2 regions of the Pelagibacterium flavum genome follow, and region 1 is predicted to be linked to the other one. Evidence: predicted binding sites of a transcription regulator. Region 1 holds the regulator's gene; the other holds the start of a gene.
What was found. Region 1 encodes PhoB, which activates phosphate uptake and scavenging genes when phosphate is short. Its sites were predicted from a motif close to TGTCATNNANCTGTCAT; they were not measured.

Region 1 (7,841 bases):
AAGATATGCGCCGAGCGTTACCACGACCAAGGGATTGACCAATGCGCCGAGCGCGAAGGCGGCAATCATGGCGACGGGCATGACGGCGACGGCATGCGCAATCGATATGCGGCCAGCCGCCAGCGGCCGGTTGCGCTTGGACCAGTGGCGGCGGTCATCCGCGATGTCCCAGAGGTCATTGAGCAGATAGGTCGAGGACGCGAGGATCCCCAGAGCAAGAAACGCAATGGCCGCGCTGGTCCAGGCAGTGGGATCGAGCATATGGCCGCCCAGCATGAGCGGCACGAAGACCAGTGCGTTCTTGGCCCATTGATGCAGGCGTGCTTGCTTGACCCAGTCCTTGAGGCGCGGGGGGCGTTTTAGTGTGTGCTCAATCTGTGTCAGGCGGGCAGCGGCGCGACCCACCCTGCCGGTGGTTTCGACCAGAACGCCGCCTTTTGCGATTTTCCAGACGGCAAGATCGGCCCCGCTGTCGCCGGCATAAACAAAGCCATCGGGAAACATTTCGGCCAGTTTTCCGGCCTTTATGGCGCCCTTGAGATTGGTGATGCCATCGGACGCCATGGTCTTGTCGATGAACGCAAAGCGGCGGGCGATGCGGATGGCCAAAAAGCTATCAGCCGCCGTGGCGAGGATGATCTCGCGGCCCTTGGCCTTTTCGGCTTCTGCGTAAGCGATGACGTCGTCGTTGAGCGGGATGTCGTCGACCTCGAGGGTCACATGGCCGGCCAGTTGCTGCTTGAGATGGGCTTTGCCCTTGAGCAGCCAGACGATGAGAGCAAACAGACCGAACGGGTTCTGCTTGAGATAAGCGAACACCGTCTCGTGCAGCAGATCGGTACGGATCAGGGTGTTGTCGAGGTCGAGGACGAGCGGCAGAAGGCCCGATTGGGGCTTCCGGTCGGCGCGGCCTTGTTTGACCGCAATGGCTGATTTGGGCATCGTACCTGCTCGCTTTGCAAAATTCGCCCCCGTTATCGCGGGCGCGAAGCGCTGGTGCAAAGCAAACAGCAAATAAGCGTTAATCAGGGGCGACGCGCAAATCAGTCAAATGCGCGATAAAATTTACGCTTTGTCGATGTGACTCAACAAAGCGCAAACAGGATCAATAAAATTGTAACAAATTCTAAGTTTGTCGCGCGGTCGAACCGAAAAAGTGTGCAACTTTTTCTGACCGCGCTCCTAGTTCGCGACGAATTTTTCGTCGAACGCATAGCCCGCGCCGCGCACGGTGCGGATCGGATCCTTGGCGCGGCCGCGGTTGATGGCCTTGCGCAGCCGGCCGACATGAACGTCCACGGTGCGCTCGTCGACATAGACATCGGTGCCCCAGACGCCATCGAGCAGTTGCTCGCGTGAATAAACGCGGCCGGGATTGCCCATGAGGTATTCGAGCAGGCGGTATTCGGTGGGCCCGAGATGAACTTCCTTGCCCGAGCGGCGCACGCGATGGGTGGTGCGGTCGAGTTCGATATCGCCGGCCTTTAAGATAGCGGCGATCAATTGGGGGTTGGACCGGCGCAACAGGGCGTTGATACGGGCCATGAGCTCGGGAAGCGAGAAGGGTTTGACGACGTAATCGTCGGCGCCGGTGGCCAGCCCGCGCACCCGCTCCTCTTCCTCGCCGCGCGCGGTGAGCATGATGATGGGGATGCGCGCGGTATCGGTGCGGGCGCGGATGCGGCGGCAGATTTCGATGCCTGACGTGCCCGGCAGCATCCAGTCGAGCAGGATGATGTCGGGGGTGTTTTCGGCAATGCGCAGCATCGCCTCTTCCGCATCTTCAGCGGTTGCGACGGAAAAGTCTTCAGCTTCCAGATTGTAGCGCAGAAGTTCGACGAGATCGGCTTCGTCTTCGACAACAAGAACCTGCGGAGTCATAGACTAGCCCTTGATCTGCTCACGCGTGAAATCCTCGGCCTCGGCGGTCAACATCTTGCCGGTCGCGAGGAAATAGGCCTGCTCGGCGATATTGGTCGAGTGGTCGCCCACCCGCTCAAGATTTTTGCCGCAGAACAGCAGGTGCGTACACATGGTGATGTTGCGCGGATCTTCCATCATGTAGGTGAGGAGTTCGCGGAACAGGGAAACATAGAGCGCATCGACATCGGTATCGCGCTCGACCACATCGACCGCCATGTCCTTGTCGCGGGCGGCAAAGGCATCGAGGGCCAGCTTGACCTGGCGCTGGACGAGTTCGCCCATGTGGCGCAGCCCGTTCTTGAACTGAACCGACATGCCGATGCCTTCGAACTGGGTCGAGCGACGGGCCGTGGATTTGGCCATGTCGCCAATGCGTTCGAGATCGTTGGCGACGTGGATCGAAGCGATGACCAGGCGCAGATCCTGCGCCATGGGCTGACGACGGGCGATGATCGACACAGCCATCTCATCGATATGGGCCTGCATCGCGTCGACCTTCTTGTCGGCGGCAACGGTGGCCATGGCGAGTTCGGCATCCGAGCGGATCAGGGCTTCGGTAGCGTTGGAAATCGCCTTTTCCACCAGCCCACCCATTTCCGAGATCGAACGGGCCAGTTCGGTCAATTCATCCTCGTAGGACGTGACGATATGGTCGTTAGGATTGGGCATAACGTGGGGTCTCCTACCCGATGCGGCCAGTGATGTAATCCTGGGTGCGTTTTTCGCGGGGATTGGTGAAGATTTCCTCGGTCGGACCCTCTTCGATCAGTTTGCCGAGATGAAAGAACGCGGTCTTTTGTGACACGCGGGCTGCCTGCTGCATTGAGTGGGTGACGATAACGATGGTGTAATTGGCACGCAGTTCGTCGATCAGTTCCTCAATGATCGCGGTCGCGATCGGGTCGAGGGCCGAACAGGGCTCGTCCATCAGGATGACTTCAGGTCCGACCGCAATGGCGCGAGCGATGCAAAGTCGCTGCTGCTGACCACCCGAAAGCCCGGTGCCGGGCGAATGAAGTCGGTCCTTGACCTCTTCGAACAGTCCTGCCTTTTGCAAAGCGGTGACGACGATTTCCTCAAGGTCGGACTTGTTGCGAGCCAGACCGTGAATTTTGGGGCCGTAGGCGACGTTTTCAAAGATCGACTTGGGGAACGGGTTGGGTTTCTGGAATACCATGCCGATCCGGGCCCGCAGTTCGACCACGTCCAGGCTGGGATCGTAGAGGCTGCCGCCATCGAGTGCGATATTGCCGGTGACCTTGCAACCCTCAATGGTGTCGTTCATGCGGTTGATACAGCGCAGGAACGTGGACTTGCCGCACCCCGAGGGCCCGATAAAGGCCGATACCGACTTTTCGGGAATGTCGATGGACACATCGAACAGTGCCTGCTTGGCGCCATAGAATACATTGACGTCCTGAGCGCTGATCTTGGTTCGCCGGCCTTCTGGATCAGGTGTCCTGATCGTCTCATGAGCCGAAGCCGTCTGGGAGGGAGCGGAAGTCGCCATTTGCCTATCCTAACTGGTTTCTACCACGTACGCTGCAAGCGCTGCCGCAGGAATATCGCTATCGCGTTCATTGCAATCAGAAAGCCCAGCAGCACCAGAATACCCGCGGAGGTGCGTGCGACAAACCCGCGCTCGGGGCTGTCGGCCCAGATAAATATCTGAGTCGGCAAGGCCGTAGAGGCTTCCATCAGGCCGCCCGGAGGGCTTGTGATGAAGGCGTTCATACCGATAAGCAGCAGCGGAGCGGTTTCTCCGAGTGCCTGTGCGAGGCCGATGATCGTGCCCGTCAATATGCCCGGCAGAGCCAGCGGGAGAACGTGGTGCATGATGACCTGATGACGCGATGCGCCCATCCCCAATGCCGCCTCACGGATCGAGGGCGGGATCGATTTGAGCGAAGCGCGCGTCACGATGATGATAGTGGGCAGCGTCATGAGCGCGAGAACCAACCCGCCGACGAGCGGTGCTGAACGGGGCAGACCGAAAACCTGCAGGAAGACCGCCAACCCCAAGAGCCCGAAGACGATGGAAGGCACGGCCGCCAGATTGTTGATGTTGACCTCAATCACGTCGGTGACCCGGTTCTTGGGCGCGAATTCCTCAAGGTAGATCGCCGCAGCAATGCCAGCGGGAAAGCTGATGACGAAACATACGAGCAGGGCGTAGAAGGACCCGGTGATGGCCCCAGCCAACCCGGCCAACTCAGGGAACCGGCTGTCCGCGTTGAAGAACAGAGCCCAATTGAACGGTCTTGACACCCGGTCCTGCTCGACAAGCTGGTCGAACAGTTCGATCTGTGCGTCGGATACACGGCGCCTGCTCTCGGGCAGGTCGCGATCGATCACACCCTTGTTGAGCTGGTCGTAAGGGTCCGATGCCGGAATTTCCAGCGTCAATGTCTGACCGACTGCACCAGGATTGCGCATGACCGCGTCGCGGACAAGGAACTGGGTGTTGTTGGTCAGGATTTGGCCCGCGGTTCGCAGCGTCGCTGCATCCTCAATAGCCGGGAAAAGGTCTTCGATCGCTTCGGCAGTAACCGCGCGCCAGTTGCTGGCCTGCAGATCCTGCGCGTCGACATATTCTGCCGAAATCGGAAAATCCACGCGGACATGGGTTTGAGTGAAGGCCTGATAGCCGCCAAGGACCAGCGTGAATAGCAGGATACCAAGCAACCCGATCGCCGTGGAAATGGCGGCTATGCCATAGAGGCGCAACCGCGCCTCTGCCGCGTATCGGCGGCGACGTTGCGCAGCCCTTTGATCCGGGCTGATCACTGTGACGGAGGGAGCTGCGATATCGGCCATGTTGCGGTCCTCAGTCATACTGTTCGCGATATTTGCGCACGATCGTCAGAGCGACGACGTTGAGACAGAGCGTCACGATGAAGAGCACCAGACCGAGCGCAAACGCGGCCAGGGTCTTGGGACTATCGAAAGCGGTGTCCCCGATGAGCAGTGTTACGATCTGCACGGTCACGGTGGTTACCGAGTCGAGGGGATTGACATTGAGCGTGGCGATCAGGCCGGCGGCCATGACCACGATCATCGTTTCACCGATGGCGCGTGACAGGGCCAGCAGGACGCCGCCCATGATCCCCGGCAACGCGGCGGGAAGCATGACCTTTGTCATGGTTTCAGCGCGGGTGGCGCCCATGGCCAGCGAGCCATCGCGCAACGAGCGTGGCACGGCACGCAACGCGTCGTCCGACAATGACGAGATGAAGGGGATGATCATGATCCCCATCACACCGCCCGCAGCGAGCGCGGAATTGGGTGAAGTTGCCAGACCCATGAGATTGCCCGCCTCGCGAATTGCGGGGGCAACAGTCAGAACCGCGAAAAAGCCGTAAACCACGGTCGGAACGCCTGCCAGGATTTCCAGCAAAGGCTTGACCACGTTGCGGAACCGATCGTTGGCATATTCAACCAGATAAATGGCGGTGAAGATGCCGATAGGCGTAGCGACAAACATCGCAATAGCGGCGATGACCAGCGTGCCTAGAAAAACAGGTACCGCGCCAAAGGCACCGGCGCCGGCGATCTGATCTTCACGGATCGGAATCTGCGGCTCCCAGTTGAGCCCGAAGAAAAATTCATGGGCCGGTACCATCGCGAAGAACCGCATCGCCTCATAGACCAGCGACACGATGATCCCAATGGTGGTGAGAATGGCCACGATCGAACAAAAGATCATGAAGCCGGTCAGAAACAACTCGACATTGGTGCGGGCACGGAAGCGATGATTGAGCCGCGTATAGGCGACAAAGGCCGCTATGATCATGATGGCAACTGCGACCACCACCATGGCCCAGCCGGCGATAGTCTGCCAGCGCACCAGCGTTTCGGCAGCATCGAGAATGGCCTGCTCAGGGGTTCCGAAGATCACGCCAGCAGCGACGTTCTTGATTTCGGACATGAGCAGTTGCACCCGCGCCGGGGCCAGACCTTCAGTGAGGCTCGACGGCAGGGTGGAGACCAGCAGGCTCTCAATGACGCTGTTCTGGAACGCGAGCCAGAGCAGCACCAGGACGAGGGCAGGCACCCCAACCCAGATGGCAACGAAGGCACCGTGATAACCCGGCAATGAATGGGTTTCCGCGCCGTTTGCCGCTGCAAATCTGTTGCCGGCGCCGCGGCCGACATAAAAGGCCGCAAGGGAGAAGACAATGATCGCCAAGAAAAGATAGCCGAGCATTTCCGTGTCTCCTGCCTTGCGGTCCTGAAGGGAAAGGGACCGGGTCGAAACCCGGTCCCAGACATTGGTATTATTCGTAGCGCGTGAAGTGCTCGCCATTCTCGACGCGAGCGCGGGTTGCGTCGCGTTCTTCGTCGGAAAGCGGGATCAGGCCGCGCTCTTCAAGGTAGCCGCCCGGACCGAAGGAAGCTTCGGACACATATTCAGTCACGAATTCTTCGAGGCCAGGAATAACGCCGCGGTGTGCGTTCTTGATGTAGAAGAACAGCGGGCGCGAAACGCCGTAGGAAGCGTCGGCAATGGTTTCAGGCGCAGGCAACACACCTTCGACTGCAACAGCCTTGAGGGTGTCCTGGTTTTCGTAGAGGAACGAATAACCGAAGATGCCCAGGGCATTTTCGTCGGCATTGAGGCGCTGGACAATCAGATTGTCGTTTTCGCCGGCTTCAACGAAAGGCCCGTCCTGACGCATGCGCGAGCAGGTTTCTTCCATCGCGTCTTCATCGAGAGCAGCGATCGCTTCGAATTCCTCGCAACCTTCGAGCATGACGAGCTCGACGAAGGCGTCGCGGGTGCCCGAGGTCGGGGGAGGACCGAAGACGGTGATTTCCATGTCGGGAAGCGAGGAGTCGATTTCCGACCAGTTGGTGTAGGGGTTGGCGACGATTTCGCCATCAACTTCAACTTCAGCAGCCAGCGCCTGGAAGATCTGGGCCTTGGTCAGGTCCATGTCCGGGCCGTTCTGAGAATGGGCAATCGAGAGACCATCAAAGCCAATGAGGACTTCGGTGATGCTGTCGACGCCATTTTCAAGGCAGGTTTCGTATTCGGATTCGGTCATGGCGCGCGAAGCGCCCGTGATATCGGGGTGATCGACACCGACGCCGCCACAGAAAATCTGCATGCCGCCACCGGTACCGGTGGATTCAACGACCGGAGCCGTGCCGCCGGTCATCGCGGCGAACTGCTCGGAAACAGCCTGGGTGTAGGGGAACACAGTGGAGGAGCCCACAATGCGAATCTGGTCACGGCTCTGGGCCTGGGCGCCAGTTGCGCCAAGAGCGGCAACGACGGCCACTGCTGCAGCGCTGGCGTAAAGTGCGGTTTTCATGTTTCTGATCTTCCTTCGTGTCAGAAGCGTCAGGGCATAAGCCCCTTGGGTTTTGATGAAACCGGACATTTGTCTTTGCGGCTCCATCTCGAAAACACGGGCAACCTATGGCTGGCAGCTAAAGGTTCTATGTCATTTCTGTGACACTTGGATGACATCGCAACTTGCTGATATTGAATATAAAAATGCGCCGCCCCCTGTGGGAAACGGCGCATTGATAATATTTGTGACGAAGAAGCGGTCAGCGGGGCAGGAGGATTTCCACGCGAGTCCCCTCGCCCAGCTTCGAGCGGATGGAGAGCAGGCCGTGGTGGCGGGCAACGATGTGCTTGACGATGGCAAGGCCCAGGCCGGTGCCCTTTTTCTTGCGGTTGGCTTCGGCATCTCCGCGATAGAAGCGCTCGGTGAGGCGCGGCACGTGTTCCTCGGCAATGCCCGCACCGAAATCGGTAACGGTAATGGCGTGGTGGTCGCCTGAGCGGCTGGCGCTGGCAATGAGCGCTATCTCCACCCTGCCCCCGTCCCCGCCATATTTGATGGCGTTGTCGGCGAGGTTTTCCACCACTTCGAACAATTCCTGACGATCGCCGATGATGGTCA
Region 2 (7,841 bases), 1.5 Mb from region 1:
GCCCTTTTCTTCACTGCCTGACGTCGTCGCGGCCACCATGCCGTTTCTGCCGGGACAATTGGTGCATGACACCTTCTTTTCCTCGCGCCGCATTGCGGGAAGCCAGGCCGATACCATCGTCATCATCCATGGTGAACGCGATACCGTCGTGCCGGCCTTTCTTGGCCGCCGCCTGTTCGCCCTCGCCCCGCACGGGGTTTTCATGTCGGTCGAAAACGCCGACCATCTCAATCTGCGCGGCATGCGTGACGCCGAAATTCTCGATCTCGTCATCAACGGCTATCCGCCCGAGCCGACCCCGCAAAGCGAACCGGTCGGCAGTCCCGACCCGCTCGAAGCCGGCGCTGTGTGATTGCTGATTGCATGATAGGCATTTGACCCCTATATTAACGGTCAAATTCCCCCTCATCCCAGATTGGCGAGGCGGGCGGTCCGGAGGAACGCCGGGCCGCAGCACAGGAGAGATTTATCCATGGCCACACAATTGCTCATGCCCAAGGCGACCGCCGTCTGGCTGGTCGAAAACACCGGGCTGACCTTCAAGCAGATCGCCGATTTCTGCACCCTTCATCCGCTCGAGGTCCAGGGCATCGCCGATGGCGACGTAGCCGGCGGCATCCGCGGGGTGAATCCGATCCAGAACGGGCAGATAACACGCGACGAGATCGCCAAGGGCGAAGCCGACGAAAATTACAGGCTTCGGGTTTCCGAGCCCAAGGTCAAGGTCGCTGCGCCCAAGCGCCGCGGCCCGCGCTATACACCGACCTCGCGCCGCCACGAGCGCCCCAACGCCATCAAATGGCTGGTCCGCAACCATCCCGAACTCAAGGACGCCCAGATCATGCGCCTTGTGGGCACCACCAAGTCGACAATCGAATCGGTGCGTGAAAATACCCATTGGAACGCCGCCAATCTGACCGCCATGGACCCGGTAACGCTCGGGCTCTGCTCGCAGATGGAGCTGGACATGGAAGTGCGCAAGGCGGCTCGCACCGCCGGCATCGCAGAAGATGCACCCGAAGGCACACGTCTGATGACCGCCGAGGAAGCGCTCAACCGCGCCCAGTACGAGCCCCAGGAAGGCGAAGAGCCAGCACACACGCCCGCTCAGGACAATTACGACGCCGAGCGCGAGGCCGAATCGGTCTTTGCCAAGCTCAAATCGCTCAAGGGCGCCGACGCCGACGCGGACGATCGCGACTAGGTTTTCCTGCCGTTGTGCTTTAAGCGGCCCGCTGCCCACCGCAGCGGGCCGCTTTTCGTTTGGAGCCCCCAACGCACAGGGCTGCTCTTGCCGCCGGCCTTGACATCGAGCGCATTTGCCCGCGCTATGCCGCTCCGTTCCTGATCCAATTCCCAAGCTCCAATTGACGTTCTTTCTTGTCGCTGCACTCGCAGTCTTTCTTGTCGCACTGTCGAAATCGGGTCTGGTCGCGAGCCTGGGCGTCGTCGGCGTACCGCTGCTCACCCTCGTAATGCCGGCCCGCGATGCCGCCGGGATGATGCTGCCCCTGCTGATTGCGATGGACGTTATCGCGCTGATCGCCTATCGGCGCGAAGTCGATTGGAAAGTGTTCTGGATTCTATTGCCCGGCGCCATGGTCGGCACGCTGATCGCGTTCTCGCTTTCGGCGGTCGTCAGCGAATCCATGGTCCGTCTCGCCATCGGCCTGATTACCCTGGCCTTCGTGCTCGATGCATGGCTGCCGCTGCGCAAGAAGCTCGAAGGCCTGCCGCCATCGCGGCCCTGGGGAACATTCTGGGGCGCCATTGCGGGGTTTACCAGCTTTGTCAGCCACACCGGCGGCCCGCCGGTCCAGATCTACATGCTGCCCATGCGGCTGCGGCCAACGCTTTTTGCCGGCACCAACGCCGTGTTCTTTGCCGTGGTCAACGCCAGCAAGATTCCGTTCTATTTCGTGCTCGGCCAGCTTTCGCTCCCCAACATGCAGGCCGCGATCTATCTCATGCCTGTGGCGATCATCGGCATGGTGCTGGGCGTATTTCTGGTCAGGCGCATCGATGCGGGCCTGTTTTACCGGATCGCCTATGTCCTGATCTTCCTACTGGCACTCAAGCTGATCTATGACGGAGTCACAGGATCGTTTTTCGCCTGAAACCGGGCAATAAAAAAGGCCGCAGCTTTCGCCGTGGCCTCACAGAAATCGCAAGTTTACGGGTGGACCTTAATGAGCGGTCTCGTGCTGGACGCGCACCAGCTGGTCCTTGAGTTCAAGTTTCTTGCGCTTTAGAGCGGCAATCAGCAGCGCATCGCGAGCCGGATGGCGCATTTCTTCGCTGATCTTTCGTTCCAAATCCTGATGCCGCCGCTCCAGGGAAGTGATGTAAGTCTGTGAGGTCATGGCCACTCCTTTCATCATTGGACGACGGTATCGTCACATTCTTTGCGGCCTTTGTCCAATGGCAAATCTGTGGCAGAAAGGATATGGAGTGCGGTCCTGTGGGGGAAAACGATTATGCTGCCATTGGACAAGGAAACCGAGGCCCGGCTTGGGCTTGAATTGGCCACCAAACGCCAGGAACACGCCGATCTCGACGCAGCGATCCACACGCTCGCCGCGTCCGGACTGGCCGACATCACGCTGCTCCAGCGCCTCAAGAAGCGCAAACTGGCTCTCAAGGATCGGATCGTCGCCATCGAACGGATCATCCTGCCCGACATAATCGCGTGACATTAAGTTAAGTTGACTTCTTCCATCATCATTTGTACGTCCCTCATTGAGCTTTTTGAGGATGATCTGAGATGACCCAACATACCCGTATTGTCGAACGTGTTCGCCATGAACTCAAATTCAGGGTTGCAAAGGTCCTCAAATCCGAGCGCATCACGCCGAAAATGGCGCGGATCACGCTGACCTCGGACGATTTCGAGAGCTTCGTCTCCCTCGCCTATGACGATCATTGCAAGGTGTTTTTCCCCGAAAAGGGCTCAGCCGACTTTCCCGTGCCGACAAGAGGGGAAAACGGGCTGGTCTTTCCCGATGGCAAACGCCCCGAATCCCGCGATTATACTCCACGCCACTATGACAACGCAGCGCGCACCCTGACCATCGATTTCGTGCTGCATGGCGACGGTCCGGCATCGAGCTGGGCGGAGATGGCCCGGCCCGGCGACACGATAGGCGTGGGTGGCCCGCGCGGATCGTTCGTCGTCCGGGGCGATTTCGATTGGTATTTGCTGGTTGGCGATGAAACCGCCCTGCCCGCCATTTCCCGCAGGCTCGAGGAATTGCCGCGCGATGCACGCGCCATCGCCGTCATCGAGATTGCCGACAATAGCGAAATCCAGAAAATTGACGCCCCCGAAGGGGCCGAAATCCATTGGCTGAGCCGCGAGGGCGCCGCGCCTGGCGATTACGACAAGCTGCTTGGTGCTGTTCAGGGGCTCGATCTGCCCAATGGCGACGGCTACGTTTTTGTTGCCGGCGAAGGCGCCATGAGCAAAGCCGTGCGCAGCCATATGGTGGGCGAGCGCGGCCACAACCCCGACTGGATCAAGGCGGCCGGCTACTGGCAGGCTGGAAGCGAGGACTTCGACGACGGCCACGCCCACTGACGGCAACGAAGACCCTAGTCGATAACTTCCTTTTCCTCGGCCGCCCGACGCACCAGAATATCCCTGACCTCTCTGGTGATCGGCAAGCTGGCCTTTTCGAGCAGATCGATCTGCGCCTCGTCGTAAAGCCGGGGTTCCTGGTCAAAAATCGCCAGTACTGCACCCAATTGTCCGTCGCCAAGCGGAATGGGCACACCCGCATAGGCCCGAACCCCGCTTTCCACCACGCTGCGCAGATGGGCGTAGGGCGAATGCTGCAGATCGTCGATAATCAATGTGCCCGACCGTTCGAGCACCGCATGAGCCAGATGCTCGGCATGGCTTCTTTTCAGCTCGTCTCTGGCTGAATCGGACAACGGCACCACGGTTACCATTGCCACCGTGGTCTTGGCCGAGCGAGCCAGCCGGCGCAAGGACCGGGCGATGTCAGGGTCCGCAGCCGCTTGATCCGAAATGGCCCGGGCCGACAGACGCAAATGTGGAACGCCCCCCGAATCATCGGCAACCGGTTCGTCATTGTCGCCCAGCGCCAGCGCGATCGCATGCTCTGCCAGACCGATTGAATGAGCCAGAACATCGATCTCGTCGGCGCCACCGTCGCGCTGTCCAGCGTCGTAGTCGGGATGGAAATAGCCGGCGACCACTACCATTTCCGGTCGTATCCGCTTGAGACGGCGTGCCGCGTAGCGGGCATAGACGTCGGGCTTTTCGCCAAGATAGCAAAGGCACGCCACGTCTGTTTGCGACAGGTCCATTTGGGCGATGCCCTCTTTGCGCAGCGCCACCGGTGCCATCACCTGAGCAGAAAAGCCGCGGGCCCGCACCCGTTCGGCCACCATGAACGCCATGGCTTGATCGAGCTCGGTTTTGCCGCCGAAGATCCGAACCCGCGTGCTGTCCTCAACCGTTCCGGGCGCCGCCTCGGCAATGTCGTCGAGCACCTCCGCGAGCGTTTCAACGACTCGGTGGCGGTGCGAGGGATCGGCAAGATCGCCGGCGATATCGGCTTCGGCCAACCGCAGGGCCGGAACCGCGATATCGTCGTAAAACGCGGCAACGCCGTCCTTTTCAATCTCCCGGTCGGCCAGCTCGATCGCCTCCTCGACGTTTCCAGAGATCAATCGTTGGTAGAACCGCTCCTGCGGCAGCAGAACGGGTGCACTGCCAAGTATGGTTTCGATAAAGCCCAGGCCCGGCACATAACGCGCCATAACCACAATGCACACCGTCAACGGCATGGAAACGATCAGACCGATCGGACCCCAGAGCGTGGCCCAGAACATGGCCGCAACCAGCACGGCCAAAGGGGTCAGCCCCGTCGAGGTCCCGTAAAGCCTGGGTTCGATGATGTTGTTGGAAACGATTTCAAGCACCAGATAGAGCCCGATGACCCCGAACAGCATCGTCCAACCCGGATCGACAGCAATCGAGAGCAGGATCGGGATGGTGGCGATCATCAGTGTGCCCACGAACGGGATATAGCGAAACACGCTCGCCAGCAGGCCCCACAAGATCGCATTGGGCACCCCAAGGACAAGCAGCCCCGCCCCGAACAGCGTCCCATAACCGGCACTGATCGTTGCCTGCGCCAGAAGGTAGCGCCCGACCCGGGCGCTGGCTTCGTTCATGGCCTCGGTGCTGGCGCGCAGATCGCCGCGGCTGGCCAGTTTGAGAAACCGGTCGCGCAATTCTTCGCGCTCGAGCAGCAGGAAAATGACAAAGATCGTGACGATCAGAACCGATGCGAGCGGGCCGATGATCGAGAAAAAAACCGCCTGGGCAGTTTCGAGTGACCCCATACCGTCATCGGCAATGACCACCTGGATGGGTTCGGGGCCTTGCTCGGCCAAGCTCTCGGCATTGGCCTCCACCTGCGCGCCCAGCCGCTCGATCGTGGAGACCAGCCTGTCGATGACCTGCCCGCCTCCCAATGTCTCCTGTAGCATGCGCAGCTTTTCGCTGATCGTCGCCTGATAGCGCGGCAGATCGGACGCGAGCGAGAGCATCTGGGAAAACGCCAGATAAGCCACACCCGAAATCAGCGTGATGACGGCCAGCACCGAAGCAATGACGGCAACGATATGGGGCGTTCCGACCCGGCGCAGGCTGTGAACGACCGGACCCAGCGCAAAGGCGAGCAGCACGGCGAGAACCAGCGGCACGAAAATACCGCGCCCCAGATAGAGCACGGCTACAATCAGAACAAAGGTCAGGATCGCCGTTAGAGGCTGGATGCCAAGCAGCGACGGCGCCGGAGCTACCGACGGTTTCGTGTCCATTTACTGTTTCCCAATCCAAGCCCTCAAGGACCCCGCGACCTGAAAACGCCACGCACTTGAATTTCGTTCCCTGCTCTGCTGATCGACGCGGCGTCTTGAACCTTTTGGGCTTATCGGATACAGCCACGCTTTAGCCAATTGAGGGTCGGGCTCTTGGTTTCATCTCCCCCTATCGCCATCGTCATGGGCAGCCAGTCGGATTGGCCCACGATGCGCTTTGCCGCCGAAACGCTCGAAGCGCTCAGGCTCGATTACGAGGCGCGTATCGTCTCGGCCCACCGCACGCCGCTGCGCATGGTCGATTTCGCCACAACGGCGCGCGAGGATGGGTTTCAGGTCATTATCGCAGGAGCCGGCGGCGCGGCCCATCTGCCCGGCATGATCGCCTCGATGACCACATTGCCGGTTCTGGGCGTGCCTGTGGAAAGCAAAGCGCTTCACGGACAGGACAGCCTGCTCTCCATCGTCCAGATGCCCGGCGGCGTGCCGGTCGGCACCCTGGCCATCGGCAAGGCGGGCGCGATCAACGCCGCACTACTGGCCGCCTCGATCCTTTCGCTCGCCGATGAGGAACTGGCGGCCCGGCTCACCGAGTGGCGCACTCGCCAGACCAACGCAGTTGCGGAGTTCCCCAAGGACGATGACTGACAGCCACCCACTCCAGCCCGGCAGTTCCATCGGTATTCTGGGCGGCGGACAGCTCGGGCGCATGCTCTCGCTTGCGGCAAGCCAGTTGGGCATGAAAACTCATATCTTCTGCCCCGATCCCGAAAGCCCCGCCTTCGATGTCACCCCGACAAAAACCGTCGCAGGCTATGACGATGTCGCGGCGCTGCGGGCCTTTGCCGGCGGTGTCGACGTTGTGACCTACGAGTTCGAAAACGTTCCCCTGGCAACGGCGAAAGTCATCGCCGACAACGTGCCGCTGCGCCCGGGCGCCAAAGCCCTCGAAGTCAGCCAGGACCGTTTGGCCGAAAAGGCTTTCCTCAGCCGCACAGGCGTCGCCATCGCGCCCTACCGCCCTGTCGGCAGTCTCGAAGAGCTCAAGGCGGCCGTTGCCGAGATCGGTCTTCCCGCCGTCCTCAAGACCACACGGCTGGGCTATGACGGCAAGGGCCAGCGCATGATCGGCAAGCCCGACGATCTCGAAGGCGCTTTTGCCGAACTCGAACCCGGTGCGCCACTGGTGCTTGAAGCCTATATCCCGTTCGAAAAGGAAATCTCGGTCATCGTGGTGCGCGGCGCCAATGGATCCGTGGTCACCTACGATCCGGCGGAGAACATCCACCGCAATCACATACTCAAGACCTCGACCCTGCCCGCCACGGTTTCCGATGCCGTGGTGATCAAGGCCAAGGCTGTTGCCAGCGACATTGCCACAGCGCTCGATTACGTCGGCACCATGGGCGTCGAGTTTTTTGTCGTGTCCGATGGCGACGATCCTCAGATTCTGGTCAACGAAATCGCCCCCCGGGTCCACAATTCGGGCCATTGGACCCAAGCGGTCTGCGTCACCGACCAGTTTGAGAATCATATCCGCGCCATCTGCGGCTGGCCGCTGGGCGATACGACCCGTCTGGCGGGGGTGGTCATGGAAAACCTGCTGGGCGAGGAAATCTTTGCCACAGCCGCGCGCGCGACCGGCGGCACCCAGCCCCACGTCTATGGCAAGGCCGAAGCGCGGGCCGGGCGCAAGATGGGCCACCTCAATATCGTCAGGTTCCCCGAAAACTGACAAAAAGCACAGATTCCGGGCCTCACCGGTGGACATGACCGGACTCTTCTGGTAACTACCGCGGCCACGGTGACCGGCAAGTGTCGGTCGGCGCTGGATTGCTTTTGGCCTCCGGCGTTTGATATCAGCCGAAATTCTAACCGAAAGGGCGGGTGTTCCGCGTGCAAGTAGTCGTTCGCGATAACAATGTCGATCAGGCGCTTCGGGCGCTGAAAAAGAAGTTGCAGCGCGAAGGTGTGTTTCGCGAAAT

Region 2: OF122_RS04335 (YdcH family protein) is a predicted target of PhoB. The motif match lies at 2,385-2,401, and genes of this name have one in related genera.

What each region holds. Positions count from the first base shown of each region.
Region 1 is NZ_CP107716.1:3,335,588-3,343,428, forward strand. Features, by position in the region: gene OF122_RS16790 (UbiA family prenyltransferase) at 1-942, opposite strand, end outside; gene phoB (phosphate regulon transcriptional regulator PhoB) at 1,183-1,881, opposite strand; gene phoU (phosphate signaling complex protein PhoU) at 1,885-2,592, opposite strand; gene pstB (phosphate ABC transporter ATP-binding protein PstB) at 2,606-3,433, opposite strand; gene pstA (phosphate ABC transporter permease PstA) at 3,454-4,740, opposite strand; gene pstC (phosphate ABC transporter permease subunit PstC) at 4,751-6,130, opposite strand; gene OF122_RS16820 (substrate-binding domain-containing protein) at 6,201-7,241, opposite strand; gene OF122_RS16825 (sensor histidine kinase) at 7,483-7,841, opposite strand, start outside.
Region 2 is NZ_CP107716.1:862,487-870,327, reverse strand. Features, by position in the region: gene OF122_RS04350 (alpha/beta hydrolase) at 1-352, shown strand, start outside; gene OF122_RS04345 (DUF1013 domain-containing protein) at 473-1,204, shown strand; gene OF122_RS04340 (sulfite exporter TauE/SafE family protein) at 1,368-2,117, shown strand; gene OF122_RS04335 (YdcH family protein) at 2,187-2,363, opposite strand; gene OF122_RS04330 (YdcH family protein) at 2,478-2,693, shown strand; gene OF122_RS04325 (siderophore-interacting protein) at 2,765-3,577, shown strand; gene OF122_RS04320 (AI-2E family transporter) at 3,592-5,856, opposite strand; gene purE (5-(carboxyamino)imidazole ribonucleotide mutase) at 6,040-6,504, shown strand; gene OF122_RS04310 (5-(carboxyamino)imidazole ribonucleotide synthase) at 6,497-7,591, shown strand; gene rpsU (30S ribosomal protein S21) at 7,753-7,841, shown strand, end outside.